Desulfofalx alkaliphila DSM 12257: one gene and its partner. Each later gene encodes a partner of the first gene's protein in a complex. Links are inferred from orthologs where the notes say so. Each region holds a gene or a part of one and is shown on either strand. Other genes may lie near its edges.

What was found.
Region 2: the proteins of smc (region 1) and BR02_RS0106050 are in contact, whole or in part, in a crystal structure (PDB 3ZGX), measured with the Bacillus subtilis proteins. The link is inferred for Desulfofalx alkaliphila DSM 12257 from one-to-one orthologs.

What each region holds. Positions count from the first base shown.
Region 1 is NZ_JONT01000009.1:26,122-34,998, forward strand. What follows is about bases 350-4,476. They hold smc (chromosome segregation protein SMC), read left to right. Parts: upstream 350-706; coding sequence 707-4,276; downstream 4,277-4,476. Other genes in these bases: rnc (ribonuclease III), read left to right, coding at 350-648; ftsY (signal recognition particle-docking protein FtsY), read left to right, coding at 4,291-4,476. Also shown: more of rnc, read left to right, coding at 1-349; more of ftsY, read left to right, coding at 4,477-5,217; BR02_RS0106310 (DMT family transporter), read left to right, coding at 5,218-6,141. UniProt on the Bacillus subtilis protein: Required for chromosome condensation and partitioning.
Region 2 is NZ_JONT01000008.1:111,838-119,571, reverse strand. The notes cover bases 2,809-5,792. They hold BR02_RS0106050 (segregation and condensation protein A), read right to left. Parts: upstream 4,688-5,792; coding sequence 3,929-4,687; downstream 2,809-3,928. Other genes in these bases: BR02_RS0106040 (site-2 protease family protein), read right to left, coding at 5,766-5,792; trpS (tryptophan--tRNA ligase), read right to left, coding at 4,755-5,738; scpB (SMC-Scp complex subunit ScpB), read right to left, coding at 3,397-3,948; BR02_RS0106060 (Gmad2 immunoglobulin-like domain-containing protein), read right to left, coding at 2,809-3,330. Also shown: BR02_RS0106070 (SH3 domain-containing protein), read right to left, coding at 1-1,124; BR02_RS16050 (hypothetical protein), read left to right, coding at 1,946-2,335; more of BR02_RS0106060, read right to left, coding at 2,503-2,808; more of BR02_RS0106040, read right to left, coding at 5,793-6,407; BR02_RS0106035 (CBS domain-containing protein), read right to left, coding at 6,400-7,734. UniProt on the Bacillus subtilis protein: Participates in chromosomal partition during cell division. May act via the formation of a condensin-like complex containing Smc and ScpB that pull DNA away from mid-cell into both cell halves.

The DNA of each region.
Region 1 (8,877 bases):
AATAGGCATTTGGCGCTAACCCACAACCAGCGCCTGGAGTTTTTAGGTGATGCTGTTTTGGAACTGGTTATTAGTGAGTACCTTTATAATACTTACCCTAAACGCAGTGAAGGGGAATTAACTAAACTACGGGCGGCGGTTGTGTGTGAGCCCTCCTTGGCTAAGGTGGCCAAAGAACTAAATTTAGGGCAATGTTTGCGGATGGGCCGTGGGGAAGAACGTTCCGGCGGCAGGGAGCGTCCCAGTATACTGGCTGATGCCTTTGAAGCCCTACTGGGGGCTGTGTACCTGGATAAGGGTTTGGAAGTTGTACGCCAAATTATACTGAAAGAAATGGCGGTAATAATAAAAGATGTAACCGAAGGCAGGTTAGAGCGGGATTTTAAAACAGAACTACAAGAATATTTACAACAATATTCACCGGATCCGGTAAATTACGTTATAATTAAGGAAGAAGGCCCAGATCATGATAAGATCTTTACTGCTGCAGTGATATATCGTGGTAAAGAAATTGGCCAAGGCGTGGGACATTCTAAAAAAGAAGCAGAGCAGCGGGCAGCTAAAGAGGCACTGGGAAGTATAACTTTAAATAAACCTAAGCCCAGGGGTAGTCGTCGCAGGGATAGGAAAAATATAAGCCGTAAGTAAAGGGCGCCCGGTTACGGGCGCCTCTAAATTGTTAAGGACAGACAAAGGGGTTTAAAAGGTGCTTAAACGACTTGAAATACAGGGTTTTAAATCCTTTGCTGAAAAAGTACATATAGATTTCAAACCCGGCTTAACAGTTATTGTGGGGCCCAATGGCAGTGGAAAGAGTAATATTACCGATGCAATTAATTGGGCATTGGGGGAACATCGGGCCAGTGCTTTACGGGGTACAAGGATGGAAGAAGTTATTTTTGCCGGCAGTGATAGGCTAAAGGCAGTGGGTATGGGTGAAGTGTCTGTCACCTTGGACAACAAAAAGGGTATTTTTGCCTTGGACTATTCCGAAGTGACCATTACCCGGAGAATTTTTCGTTCCGGTGAAAGTCAGTTTTTTATTAATAAAGTACCCTGCCGTTTAAAGGATATTCATAGCCTGTTAATGGACACCGGCATCGGTAAAGGTGCCTATGCCATTATTGGCCAGGGCAAGGTGGAGGAAATCTTGCACAGTAAGGCAGAGGAAAGGCGGACAATAATTGAAGAGGCAGCGGGGATAGTAAAATACCGTCATCGTAAGGAGGAAGCCCTTGCCAAGCTGGCAAAAACCCAACAGGACTTGGTGCGGTTATCTGACATCATATCCGAATTGTCTGACCGTTTAGCACCTTTAAAAGAAGAGGCAGAGAAGGCAAAGCTGTGGCGCCGGTACGTGGGTGAGCGCCGCCGGCTGGAATTGGGTTTGCTGGCCGGAGAACTGGAAGCTGTGGAAATAAAACTTTCCCAAATTGAACAGCAGCTAAGGCAGGCTGGGGATAATAATGCCGTCGGCGGTCAAACCCAGCAAGATATTTTGCAATTGGAGCAGCAAATAAAAGCCAAGAAGGAGCAATATGAACAGTATCGCAATGAATATGCCGGCATTAGGTCCGAGATCCAACGAACAGAGAGTTTCCTTGACTTTCTAAAGGAAAGGATGACCGGCGGCAGGCAGGATTATCAGCGCTTGCTGCAGAAAAAGGCTATAGCTGAGGAGCGGCTGTACCGCCTGGCCCAAGAGGATAAAGAGGAACATCAGCGGCTGCAGCAACTAACTGTTTCGGTGCAGCCCAGCGAACGGCAATTAATGGACATTAGCAGCCAATTAAAGAGATTAACTGACGGAGTTAGGGAAAAGGAAGTGGCCATAGAAAAGGGCAAGGCCAAGCTAATTGAATTGATGAACGCCTCTGCCCAGGGAAAGGCGCAGCTGCAGCGGGCAGAAGAACGTAAAATTGCTGCCGAGAGAAGGCTTTCTCATTTGCGCCGGGTTATTGGCGAGGCCAGGGAGGAACAGTTACAAACCAAGGATGAACTAAATAATTTCCAAAGGGAAATTGCTGAACTAAATGACAAAATAAAATCAAATGAACAAAAGCTGTCTGCCCAAGAAAAAGAACGCCAGGTAATAAAAGAACTGCTCCACAGTGAGCAGGAAAAAATTCGCCACTGTAAAGAAGAGTTATCCCGTTGGCAGTCAAAGTTACATATGCTGGTGGAATCCCAAAGGTCATACCTGGGTTACCAAAGGGGGGTCAGGGAGCTCTTACTGGCCCTGAAGGCCGGAAAGGTGCAGTTACATGGAATTTGCGGTACCGTGGCTGAATTAATACAGGTGCCCCACCATTTAGAATTGGCGGTGGAAACGGTTTTGGGGGGAGCGCTACAGCAACTGGTTACCAATACCGATGTGGATGCACGCAAGGTGATTGAGTATTTAAAGGCAAATAAACTTGGAAGAGTTACCTTTTTGCCCTTAAATACCTTAAGGCCGCAAAAGAGGCATCCCCTGGAGAAGCAGGCATTGGCCATGCCCGGGGTGATGGGGGTGGCTGCTGATTTAATAGAATATCAACCCCAATATGGCATAGTGGCGGAATTTTTGTTGGGCAAGGTGCTGGTGGTAGAAAATATTGACTTTGCACTGAAGGTGGCTAAGGCAAGTGACCAGCGCTTACGGCTGGTGACCCTGGAAGGGGAATACTTGCACCCAGGGGGTTCACTTACCGGCGGCAGTCCGCCGGCGCAAAACCGGGGCCTATTAAAAAATCGCAGGGAAAAGCGGGAATGTGAACTGCGGGTGCAGCAATTACAAAGACAGTTAACTGAATATGCTGCTGAAGAGGACAAGTTAACAAATACTTTAAAACAGCTTGAAGAGAGCATTGACCTTTTGCGGGACCGGGTGATGACACAAAAAATTTCACTGGCCGGCAAAACACAGCAGTTAGTTCAGCTGCGGGAAAGGCTGAACCGTACCAAGGCCCAAAGCCAAGACAGCGACTATGAAATAAATAACCTGGAAATGGAAATAGCTAACCAAGATGAGGCCCAGCAAAGGGCTGCCCATTTGGTGGCGGTGTCAGAGGGAGAACTTACAAAAGTCCAGGCTGAAATACTTACTCACCAAGAGCAATTAAAAGATATAAAAGAAAAAATTCAGAGCTTAGAAAAACAATTTACCTCCACAAAGGTAACCTTGGCAGAAGTCAAGCAAGAGCAGGAAGGAATTAAAAAATTATTATCAAGACTAGATGCTGAAAAAGAGCAGTGCCGCAATGAAATCAATTCTTTAAACAAAGAAAGCGAACAAATAAAGCGCAAGAGCGAACAGTTGGAGCAGGACCTTGAGCAAAAAAACAAACAGTTAAGGCAACATAAAGAGCAGGAGGGGCATTTAAGCACTATTTTAAGCAAGACCGAAAATGAGATACAGCAGTTGACAGAGCAGTTGGAAGCCCTGCGGCGGCAGCTGCAAGTTGAGGAAGAACAATTGCGCAAACAGCAGCAAATGGTGCATAACTTACAGCTTCAGCAGGCACGTTTGGAGACTGAACGCCGGGGCCTGTTGGACAGATTGGAGCAGGATTATAACATCCATCAGCCGGAACAGTTAAAGCCCACTGACAATATGCGCCGGTGTAAGGCCCGAATTCTTGAATTGCGCAATTTGATAGAAGAAATGGGGCAAGTAAATCCGGTGGCAGAGGATGAGTACAAGCAATTGCAAGGGCGTCATAATTATTTACTTCACCAGCAGCAGGATATAGAACAGAGCAAACAGTCACTGCAGCAGCTGATTGAAGAAATGGATACTTTAATGGCGCAAAAGTTTACCGGTGCCTTTAAGAAAATTGAAAGGGAATTTGGACTGGTTTTCAAAGAACTTTTTGGGGGCGGTTACGCAAGCATCCGCATGGTGGGAGATGATCCCCTCACGGCAGGTATTGAAATAGTGGCCCAACCGCCGGGAAAAAAGATGCAAAATATCGGTTTATTATCGGGCGGTGAAAGGTCTTTAACTGCCATAGCCCTGTTATTTGCCATTTTAAAAATCAGCCCCAGCCCCTTTTGCATACTGGATGAAATTGAAGCAGCCTTGGACGAGGCAAATGTTGATCGCTTTGCTGATTATTTACTTAAACTAAGTGAAACCATCCAGTTTGTGGTGGTCAGTCACCGCAAGGGCACCATGGAGCGGGCAGAAATTCTGTATGGGGTGACTATGGATAACCGGGGAACCTCAAAAATATTTTCCATTGAAATGTCAAGGGCAGAATCTGCCGCTTCTCAGCTGGAAGAGGCAACATAAAAGGAGGGTCTAATATGGGTTTTTTTAATCGTTTAAAAGAGGGTTTATCTAAAACCCGTAAGAGTTTTGTGGAAAAGGTGGAACAAATTGTAGTTGGCCGCAAGAGTATTGATGAAGACCTCTATGAAGAATTAGAAGAGGCATTGATCCAGGCCGATGTGGGTGTCACCACTGCCATTGATCTGGTGGAACGGGTAAGGGAGGGTGTTAGGTTTCGAAAAATTAAAGATGCATCCAAATTAAAGGATATTTTTCAGGAGGAATTGGAGCGTGTCATTGGCAATCAAACAGCTCCGGTTAATATTAACCCAGACGGATTAACGGTAATTTTGGTGGTGGGGGTAAACGGTGTCGGTAAAACCACCACCATTGGAAAACTGGCCCACTATTATAAAAACCAAGGCAAAAAGGTGATGTTGGCCGCAGGTGATACCTTCCGGGCGGCAGCCATCGATCAAATAGAAATATGGAGCAACAGGGTAGGGGTGGAATTAATTAAACATAGCGAAGGCGCTGATCCCGGGGCAGTTGCCTATGATGCCGTTCAAGCCGCCAAGTCAAGGAAAAGTGACATTTTACTGATAGATACGGCGGGCAGACTGCACACCAAAAGCAATTTAATGGAGGAACTGAAAAAAATACACCGCATTGTAAACAGGGAGATTCCCGATGCACCCCACGAAACGCTCTTGGTGTTAGATGCCACCACCGGTCAAAATGCCATCAGCCAAGCTAAAATATTTGGCGAGGCCGTCAATGTTACCGGTATAGCCCTTACAAAGCTGGACGGTACCGCCAAGGGCGGGGTTGTGGTGGCCATTAAAAACAGTTTGCGGATACCGGTTAAATTCATCGGCGTCGGAGAAGGAATGGATGATTTACAACCCTTTGCCCCCCAACAATTTGTGGCTGCTCTGTATGGGTTGGAGGAAGAAGAATAATTGACAAGGGATAAAAATTTTTGGCATTACCCACGTCTTGTTGCAGTGACATGCATGTGGGCCGGTGCCTTTGTGGCGGCAAGATATACAGTGGAAGATCTTCCCCCCTTTACGGTGGCCTTTTTGCGATTTGCCATGGCCGCGGCCTTGCTGTGGGCTCTCCTATTGCTAACTGAGAGGCCCCGGGTTAAGGTGAAATCCAATCACTGGCCCTTGATGATCCTATTGGGTGCCACCGGGATTTTTACATATAATGCACTGTTTTTTATCAGTTTGCAATACACCACTGCAATCAACGGCTCCTTGATTGTTGCCTCTAATCCGGTGGTGACCACCTTGATGGCTGTTATTATACTGCGGGAAGCCGTTGCCGGCCGTCAGGTGGTGGGAATATTTGTCTCCTTTACAGGGGTAGCCATGGTGGTAAGCGGGGGGAATCCGGACCTCCTGTTGAATATGACCTTTAACCGGGGAGATTTAATTATGTTGGGCGCTCCCCTTGCCTGGGCCTTATACTCTGTTTTTGGGAAAAAGGTTATGGACTACTATTCTCCACTTATGGCCACTACCTATGCCTGTGTAATTGGGGCCGTAATTCTGTTTCCCTTTGCCCTCTGGGAAGGACACAGCTGGTGGACCATATCCCCTGCCGCATGGGGTGCCATAGCTTATATGGCAGTTTTTGCTTCGGTAATCGGCTTTTTCTGGTGGTACCGCGGGGTTAAGGCTTTGGGGGCCGGCCGCGCTTCAATTTTTATTAATCTTGTTCCCCTGTGGACCATGGTGCAGGCGGGCATAATTCTGCAGGAAAGTATTGCTCTGCCCCAATTAATGGGGGCGGGATTAATAATATCGGGTGTATACCTGACCACCGGAAGGCTCAGTGTAAAAAGGGAACAAGTGGCGTTAAAGAATGATATTTAAGAATATAAATTGACAGCGGTGTATTTTTTACACCGCTGTCATTATTATGCCCGTTCAATTCTCACTGCGCATACCTTTAGGGACGGTATTTTAGAGACAGGGTCACGCTTAGGGTTGGTCAATTGGTTGATGGGCACCGCAGGGAAGTGGAAGGAAGAAAACACCGTTCCCGCTGGCGTGGTATCGGTTATTTTCACCGTGACTGTTACGGACCCGCGGCGGGAAATTACCCTGGCTCTGTCGCCGTCTTTTAATTTCAACTGTTCCGCATCAGCGGGGTTTATTTCTAAAAGTTCTTGGGGGCAATGCTCTTTTAGCATACTTACCCTACCGCTCATTGTGCCGGTGTGGTAGTGATATAAGCGTCTGCCGGTGTTTAGCAGCAGCGGGTACTCACTGTCTATGGTTTCTGTAGGCGGCAAATATTCCACCGGGTGGAATTTTCCCAATCCCCGGATGAATTTGCCTTGGTGCAGGGTAGGTGTGCCCGGGTGTTCCTTATTGGGGCAGGGCCATTGCAATCCACCGCTCTCCAAGCGGGAATAAGATACTCCCCTGTAGGAGGGGATAAGGGCGGTGGCTTCCTCCATAATTTCTTCCGGTGTTTGATAATCCATTGTATAGCCCATTGCCTTTGCCAGCAGGCAAATTATTTCCCAGTCTGCCTTGCTGCTGCCCACCGGCTCTATTGCCTTTCGCACCCGCTGCACCCGGCGTTCGGTGTTGGTAAAGGTACCGTCTTTTTCAGCAAAACTTGCAGCGGGTAGAATAACATCGGCCATTTTTGCCGTTTCGGTAAGAAAAATATCCTGCACCACCAAAAAATCCAGCTGACTTAAGGCAGCTTCCACCTGCTTGGCATCGGCATCGGAAAGCACAGGGTTTTCTCCCATGATGTACATTGCCTTAATTTTACCCGACCCGGCACCCTCCATCATTTCGCCAATTGTTAATCCCGGTGTACCTGGCAAACCATGGACCTTCCAGGCGGTGGCAAATTCGTTTCTAATCTCCTTTGAGGTGATGGGCCGGTAACCGGGCAGCAGGTCGGGCAGTGCGCCCATGTCGCAGGCACCTTGTACGTTGTTCTGCCCCCGCAGTGGGTTTACTCCGCTGAATTTTTTACCCACCTGGCCGCACAGCAGTGCCAAATTGGCCACTGCCAAAACATTGTTGGTGCCATAGCTGTGCTGGGTGATGCCCATGGTGTAAAGTATCGTTGCGTTTTTAGCAGTGGCATAGTCCCGGGCCACCAGTTTGACTGTTTCGGCCGGGATGCCGGTCAGTTTTTCCACCCGCCGGGGGGTGTATTCCTTAACGGCTTGTTTAAAGGACTCAAAGTTTTCAGTGCCTTGGGCCACAAATTCTTTATTCCAAAGCTCTTCTTCAATAATAAGGTGGGCCAGGCCGTTTAGCAGTGCCACGTCACTGCCTGGCTTCAATGGCAAATGATAATGGGCCAATTGAGCAAGTTCAGTTTTCCGCGGATCCACCACTGCCAGTTTTGCGCCCTGGCGCAGGGCCTTTTTCACCTGAAGGCCAATGATGGGGTGGGTTTCGGTGGTGTTTGTGCCCAGGGCCAATATGAAGTTTGCACCGGCTATGTCACTGATGCTGTTGGTCATTGCCCCGCTGCCAAATGCTGCCGCCAGACCGGCGACGGTGGGGGCGTGTCAGAGGCGGGCACAGTGGTCAATGTTATTTGTGCCGAGTACCGCCCTGGTAAATTTTTGCAGCAGATAGTTCTCTTCATTGGTGCAGCGGGCGGAACTTAGCACAGCCAAAGAGTCTGCACCATATGCCTTTTTAATGGAGCTTAATCTCTTTGCCACCAATGAAATGGCCTCATCCCAACCGGCTTCCACAAAGCGCCCATTTTTTTTAATGAGTGGGCTTTTTAAACGATCCGGGTGATTAATAAAACGATAGCCAAAACGACCCTTTACGCATAGGGCCAGCCCGTTAACTTCACCGTCACAGGAAGTGACCCCAACAACCCGGTTATCTTTGACGTTCAATTCCAAACCGCATCCAACACCACAGTAGGGGCAGATTGTTTTAGTCTTTCTCACTTCCCAGCTGCGGACCCTGCTGCGAAAGTCCTTTTCCTGCAGTGCTCCCACAGGGCATACTGCCACACAATTTCCGCAAAATACACATTCTGACCGGCCAAGGGATTTATCCATGGCTGTTGCAATTTTGGTGTCGGTACCCCGGTAGGCAAAATCTATCACCGTGTTGCCTTGTATCTCTGTGCACACGGCCACACACTTGCCGCAAAGAATACATTTGTTCATATCCCTAACAATAAAGGGGTTGTCATCTTCAATGGGATATTTCTCTTTATTGCCTGAAAAACAGCTGCCTTTAACCTTGTACATGAAAGCGTAATCCTGCAGGCGGCATTGGCCGCTTTTACCGCAGGTGAGGCAGTCTTGGGGGTGACTAGCCAGCAATAACTCTATAATTGTTTTGCGGGCTTCAATTACTGCAGTTGAATCCGTCCAAACCGCCATGCCCTCCCACACCTTGGTGGCGCAGGATACCTTTAAATCCTTAACATTTTCAACTTCCACCACACAGATGCGGCAACAGGCTGAATTGGTTAATTCCTTTTGATGGCATAGGGTAGGGATAAAAATGTTTAGCTGTTTTGCTGCATCCAAAATGGTGCTGCCAACAGGTACGGTGACAGGGCGTCCATTGATTGTTAACGATACGGTTGACAAGATAATT
Region 2 (7,734 bases), on another replicon or contig:
ACAAAATCTTTGACATTGTCTTCCACCAGCACCTTTTCGCTGCTGCCGTCCATGACGTACAGCTCATTGCCATCGGTAATACAGGCAAACCGTTCACCGTTAAAATGCCACTTTGTTAGGTCCGCTAATATTTTTTCCTTTTTCTTTTCCTTGCCTGTATCGGCCCGATAGAGGATGGCATCCTCATCTATGTAATAGACCAGCTGACCGCCGGCAGATGCCAGAAATTCAACTACACCGGCAGCAATCTTTTCCTTGGCCTCGCCGTTAGTGATATACAATTCCCCATCCAAGTTTTGATAAATAATACCCTTGGCAGTCACCGCATAATCGGTCACGTCAGCTCCCAGTCTTTTAGCCTCTTTACCCACTGCCTTGCTATATAAATAACCGCCCCCATGGCCGGCATCGTCGCTGATTAGGTAGGCTAAAGTGTTATCCGGTCCAAAGGACTGGTAGTAGCAATAATCCGATGTCAGTTTTTCTTTATCCTTTGCCTTTGCAGAGTAAAGATAAAAGCCATTTTCAGTGGAGTACCATAGGTACTGTCCATCGGCAGATAAATCCATACCATACACACCGGAGGCTATCTTTTCCTTTTCGGCATCTTGCTGTTTAATATAGAGGTTGCCGTCCTTATCAATAAAGGCCATGGTGGCTAAATCGGCGGTATTTTCTAAAAGGGACACTTGGGAAACAAATTTTTCCTTTTCACCGGTGCTTGCATCAACTAGGTAGTAGTCTGCAAGGCTGTCGGTGTAGGTAGAAAAAAGTATCTGACCGTCATGGACATGTTGCACACTGAAGTTTTCAATGTTTTTGCTGACTTCCATTGCTTCACTGTTGGGCTTGCGCAAGTACAGTTTTTTATCTTCGCTGATGTACATAGTGCTGCCTTCCGACCCGACAAAACAAACATAACCTTGCATCACCTTTTGACCTATTTTTTCTGCATTTCCGGCATAGTTAATGCTACAGTTGGCTTGCTCGCTCTTTTCTTCATAGTCCATTACAATAAATCCGTCAAAATCCACCATTTCACTGGCGGGGCCGGAGGAAGCTCCACACCCGGCCAAAACTAAAGTTAAAGATAAAAATAGTAGTAGTGCTTTAAACCTTTTCACTTTGCTAACTGACCTTCCTTTCTAATAAGTTAGTTGTTTTGTCGGTTATTATCATCTTAGCACAAATAAACCAGTGTAGTAAAAACTTCCCTTGAAATTTTACTAATGCTTAGGTTTGTAATTAAAATTAAGGAATTCTTAAGGATTATATCGGCCAAATATTAAGGATTACCCCTTATAATGAGGATAGTCCAAGGACTACAGAAGACAACTATAAAAGAGGGTGGAAGATGGTTAATCATGAAGAGGGATAATTATTGTGTTTTGGTTGTGGCTGACGATCGGGAAATACAGGATGCCATTGAAATATACCTAAAAAACGAGGGCTTAACAGTTTTCAAGGCCAAGGACGGTATTGAAGCCATTGAAAAATTAAACGAACATGATATTCACCTTATTATTTTAGATATCATGATGCCTCGGCTGAACGGCATTGCCACCACCTTTAAAATCCGGGAGCAAAAAAAATATCCCCATTATTATCCTCAGCGCCAAAAGTGAGGACACCGATAAAATCCTCGGTTTGCAAGTGGGGGCCGATGATTATGTTACTAAACCCTTTAACCACTTGGAGCTGACTGCCCGGGTTAAATCCCAGTTGCGAAGATACGTCAGCCTGGGTACCTACCATGGTGCCCGGCAAGTGATTGACTTGAACGGGCTCATATTGGACCAAGAAGCCAAACAGGTTACCGCCCACGGTGAACCGGTAAAATTAACCCCCACAGAGTATAAAATATTGGAACTGCTGATGACCAATGCCGGGCGGGTTTTTTCCATTAACGAAATTTACCAGCGGGTATGGAATGAACCGGGGTATAATGCCGAAAATACTCTGGCGATGCATATTTGCAAAATCCGTGATTCGCAGTATCGGTTTCCAGGTACTGTTTCTATTGGCGGTGGTGTTTGCCTTTGGGGTCGGGGCGGTGGTGGTACTGCTGGAACCGCAAATCATACTAATTTATGGACCGCTCTTGATTGTAATCGGCATACCGATTTTGGTGCTTATTATCAAAAATGCCGGCCGCTTTAATCAGATTGTGCTGAATACCAATGAACTGGTGCAGGGCAAGCTGGGATCGGAATTGCCGGCTGAAGGCAAATCTCCGCTGAGGGCTCAGGCCTGGGTCTGGCCATCGCCAAATCCATCGTCGATCTACACGGCGGCAGCATGGATATTGATTTGGACGGTGACCTGTTTAAGGTGACGGTAAGCTTAATAAAATAATAACCAAATGCGACAGAGGGGACGATTCTCTCTTGTCGCATTTTTGCTTACATGGAGAACCGTCCCTGTGGTCGCTCTTTTAATACTTTCCAACATAGTCTTTAATTCTGCAGCCTTATCCTGCCGGCATACCAAACTGCTTTTTATTTACGGCTGTATTGTTACCGACACCGCAGTTTTACTTAGTACGGTATCTTCTTGGGGATGAATTTGAAAAACTTCCACCAATCCCTGCTCCTTCTGTGAAACTGAAAATGACAGCGAAACTTCAAATTCAGAGTCAGTCACCTTTACAGGCTTTTCGGCCAAGACTAGGCCCGATGAGTTTTTAAGCCTTGCCCGCAATTCACCGTTAATACCATCCACCCTTCCTGTTATTTGTACCGGGCTGCTCACCACTTCACCGCCGGTGGGCCGGGTTATTCTAATGGATGTGGGCCTTATCTTATCTTCTTTTCCCTCTTCTAAACTTTTCTGTTCTTGCTGCTGGGATGCAGCTGCCTGCTTGGGGTTCCGGGGGGTGGGGGCCAATATTGCGTCTACCCTATCGGTTTGAAACCCCACCGCCTTGGGGGTCTTTTTCAGATCAAACTTGGCCACCACCGGCTCAGCTTCATCTTCTTCGTTGGCCATATATTTGATGCTGACATTTAACCAACTATAATTTTCCTCCGGCACCCGCTGCTCTATTTCATCAATTTCCACCTTCATGTTATCACCGGTGGCCCCCGGTACAAGAACAATGTATGCCGTGCCATCCACAACTGCCCAAGTTGCAAATTCTTGATCTTTCATGTCTTTTACCATACGCCGCACCACATGGGGGGCTTGATCCAATTCAATAATATCAAAGGAAATACTGGATACTTCCGGCACCACTATTGTCTCCGGCTTTTGTTGTGGCTCTTGTTTGGCACAGCCATGCAACAAGAGTAATACAGCCACAAGGGCCAACATAATCGCTTTTATTCGCAAAAGTACCCCTCCTTGCTTTTTTATTATTTTTCGCCGGAGGGGTACTTTTATTCAAATATATTAATCTTAATCAAATTCTTTCTCTTTTATTTCTTCTAAAAAGTTTTCTAGGTCAGGAAGTTCTGAAAGATCCTTAAAGCCAAAATGCTTTAAAAAAGTATCGGTGGTGCCATAAAGTACCGGTCGGCCCGGAGCTTCCCTTCTTCCTTTTTCTTCTATTAATCCACGTTCTAGCAAGGTGTTTAGGCTGCTGTCTGAGTTTACGCCGCGAATTAATTCCAGCTCTACCCTGGTTACCGGCTGTCGATAGGCTATAATGGCCAGTGTTTCCAAGGCTGCCCGGGTAAGGGTGGTGTTAGATCGCCGCTTATATAATCTTTCTATATACGGGGCAAACTCCGGCTTGGTGGCCAACTGCCAGCCCCCTGCCAGTTCCACCACCTGTAAACCACGGTTGGCTCGCCGGTATTCACCTTGCAGTTCTTTAATCAACTCTATGGCCACCGCCTCTTCCAACTCTGCCAATTGGCAAATTTTTGCCAGGGACAGGGGTTCAGGGGTTACAAACAGCAAGGCCTCTATAACACTTTTTGAGTAATCACGAAATAACACCGTCATATTCGGTGAATTCTCCCTTTGCCGGTAAAATCATTATCTCAGCATTTCTATCCTTTTGTTCCAATTCCACCTGGCCCATGCGCAAGAGTTCCAGTAAAGCCAAAAAAGTAACTATAATTTCCGCTCGGCTGGCATTTTTAGAAAAAGCGGCCCTAAAAGGCATTCCCTTGGGGTACAATACCAACCTTCTTAAAATGTGCCCTATTTTATCTTGGATTTTTATTTCCTCTGCCCGTACCTTGGGCGGTATTACCTTCACTGCCCGTTCAAGTACAGCCTGCAGTGCTTTAAGAAGTTCATTGAAATCAATTCCGGCCAAGGGCTCCGGCGGGCGAATTAGGTGTTGATACATTTCTAAACTATTGGGCCTGGTAAATACCCGCCCCTGCACCTGCTGGCGTTCCTTTAGGCACATGGCTGCCTCTTTATACTGTTTGTACTCTAACAAGCGCTGCACCAACTGCTGCCGGGGGTCTGGTTCTTCTTCGGCATTTTCCGATATTAGCTCCGGTTTCGGCAGCAGGGTGTGTGTTTTAATGGCCAGCAAGGTTGAAGCCATTACTAAAAATTCACTGGTTACTTCCAGGTCCATTTGTTTCATGGTTTCTAAATACTCGAAGTACTGGGCGGTAATAGAGGCGATGGGTATGTCTTGTATATCCAGCTGATCTTTTTCTATCAAGTGCAGCAGTAAGTCCAACGGCCCCTCAAAGGCATCCAGCCGCACAGTATATGCCAAACCTCTCACCCCTGTTTGGAAATCTTCCTAACCAAAGTTTAAATGCCCCATGGGTTTTTATTTAAAATTAAATCCCCACTGCTGCCCGTACCTCTTCCATTGTTTCTTGGGCTGCCTTTCTGGCCTTAATGGCTCCCTCGTGAAGAATTTCATCCAGGTAGCCAGGGCGCTTCAACACCTCCATACGGCGTTGGCGCAGGGGGCTTTGTTGTTCTTCTAACAATTGGTACAGTTTCTTTTTGCACTGTACACAGCCAATGGCACCTTTACGGCACTGCTCTCGAATATCTTCATGCTCCGCACTTGCATAGATGCCTTGGTACTTGTCCACTACACATACATCCGGGTTGCCGGGATCTGTTTTTCTTATGCGGCCCGGGTCAGTAACCATGGCGTTAACTTGTTTCTTTAGTTCTTCCTGATCCGCTGCCAGTGTGATAATGTTTAAATAGCTCTTACTCATTTTTCTGCCATCTACCCCAGGCAAAAGCTTTACCTTGGACAGTAGCGCCTTTGGCTCGGGAAAAACCGGTTTGTACAGGTGATTAAAGCGGCGAGCCACCTCCCTAGTCAATTCCAGGTGAGGCAGCTGATCCTCTCCCACCGGAACTGCATCTGCACGGTAAACCAGAATATCGGCAGCCTGTAGTAATGGGTAGCCAAGAAAACCGTAAGTGTTTATGTCTTTACCCATTTTGCCCAACTGTTGTACTTGATCTTTATAGGTGGGTACCCGCTCTAACCAAGAAAGGGGCGTACTCATGGAAAACATTAAATGCAGCTCAGCGTGCTGGGGCACCTGTGACTGCGCAAAGATGGTGCATTTTTCAGGATCTAAGCCCGCAGCCAACCAGTCCACTAGCATTTCCTTAATGTTTTCTTTTATATGCTCTGTTTCATCATAGGCAGTGGTCAGCGCATGCCAATCGGCAATTGCATAATAACAGTTATATTCTTCCTGTAAGCGTACCCAGTTTTCTAATACGCTTAAGTGTCCAATGTGCAGCCTTCCGGTAGGACGCATGCCGCTTAAAATGGTACCCTTTGTCACTGGTAATGCTCCTTTCTTTTGTTAGACCTAAAAAATAATACCAAAAATACCTATGCTTATTGCCTTTAGTGTTTCCATTACTGTCAGTAAGGGCCCTATCACTAGCCAAAGCACCTTTGCCAGCACACCTGTAAACATAAGCAGCAGTATTACAATTACTCCATACTGCTCCAAATATATTAGCCAAGTTTGTTCACCGGGCAGTAAACCTGCCAATATTTTTCCCCCGTCAAGGGGCGGTACAGGCAGTAAATTAAATATTGCTAAAATAACGTTAATTAAAATTATGTTATTCATAATATGAACTAAATGTATCGATTCAAATAAGAGTATCAAACCAAAAAATAATGATGCCACCGTTGCAATAATAATATTGGTGGCGGGCCCGGCCACAGAAACTAACATCATGCTGCGCCGCATATTTCCCCTCAGCCTGACCGGGTTTACCGGCACCGGTTTGGCCCAACCAAATTTGAATAAAAACAGCATGATTAAACCTATGGGATCAATATGCGGCACCGGATTAAGGGTAAGGCGCCCCATATACCTTGCGGTGGGATCTCCCAGTTTATCTGCCGCCCAGGCGTGGGCATATTCATGGAAAGTCAAACCGATAACAATTGCCGGCAATAATATGGCAATATCATACGGAGATGGAAAACTAAACACTGGCTTTTTCCTCCTTTTGCAGCTTTTGCATATATACTTTTACGAAAGCCAGCTCTTCTTCCCGGGTTTTAACTACAGAGTCCAGTCTTGCCTGCCACAGTGCATCCAGTGCTTTGCGGTAGAAGGGTCCGGGTTTAAAGCCCATTTCCTTTAAATCTCTCCCATTTACTGTGGGCTTATTATCTCTCACCATCTCCATTACTTTACGGAAGCGTTTAATGGCTACCTTATCTTCCATCAGCGCCAAAAACATTGGGTAGGCCTCCCGGGGCAGCAGTTGCAGTATTTGTGCCAGTTGGGAAATCCTCATATCCTCCGGTGAGGACAGCTTAGCCAATGCACCCCGCCAGTGTTCAATGGTGGTAAGTACCTTCTCTGTTTGCCTGCGGCCCAACATAAACCGCTTACATGTTTTGGCTGCAGTGTCCAGACTGCTCCAATGTACTATAGTTATAAAATATGGTAACCACTTTTCTGCCGGTTCAGCCCAGCCCCAATTGCGCAGCACCATTAATGCCTGGGGCATTTCTTCAAGGATGGGCTGAACCTCCCAATAGGTAATGTCAGGAAAGATTTGATCCCACACACCCAGGTCTGCAAGCCGGTGTAATATGTCAGCAGGTTCAGGCTCATTTAAGATTATCTTTAACTCATGCCATATCCGGTCATCGGAGACTCTGGAGAGCACCTCTTGCCGCATTGCCTCTTTTAACAGGTGCAAGGTCTGGGGATCCATGTGCATTTGATACCGCTGCTCAAATCTCACCGCCCTCAAGATGCGGGTGGGGTCTTCCACAAAGCTTAAGTTATGCAGCACCCTTACAATGCCGGCATAAAGGTCGTCACGGCCCCCAAAGTAATCCACCAGTTCACCAAAGGAGCCGGGGTTCAAAGATATGGCCATGGCATTGATGGTAAAATCCCGCCGGTATAGGTCATGGCGCAGTGAAGATGTTTCCACAGTGGGCAAGGCCGCAGGATATTCATAAAACTCCACCCTGGCAGTGGCCATATCCACCCATGAACCGTCTAACAGTGAAACCTCTGCGGTGCCAAATTTTTCATAGGTGCGCACTTTGCCGCCCAACTCCTTGCCCAAAGCCTTAGCCAGTGTTATGGCGTCCCCTTCCACGATTAGGTCCACATCAAAGTTTTCCACGTTAAGAAATACGTCCCTCACTATTCCCCCGCCGGCATATACCCTATAATCATGCTGCTGGGCCAGTTCGCCCACCAGGTACAGGATTTGCATAATTCTTTCGGGCAGGGTTCTTTTCATCATATTTCTAAAACGTGCATGGCTGTAGTTGCTTTGTTTAAAGGTAGT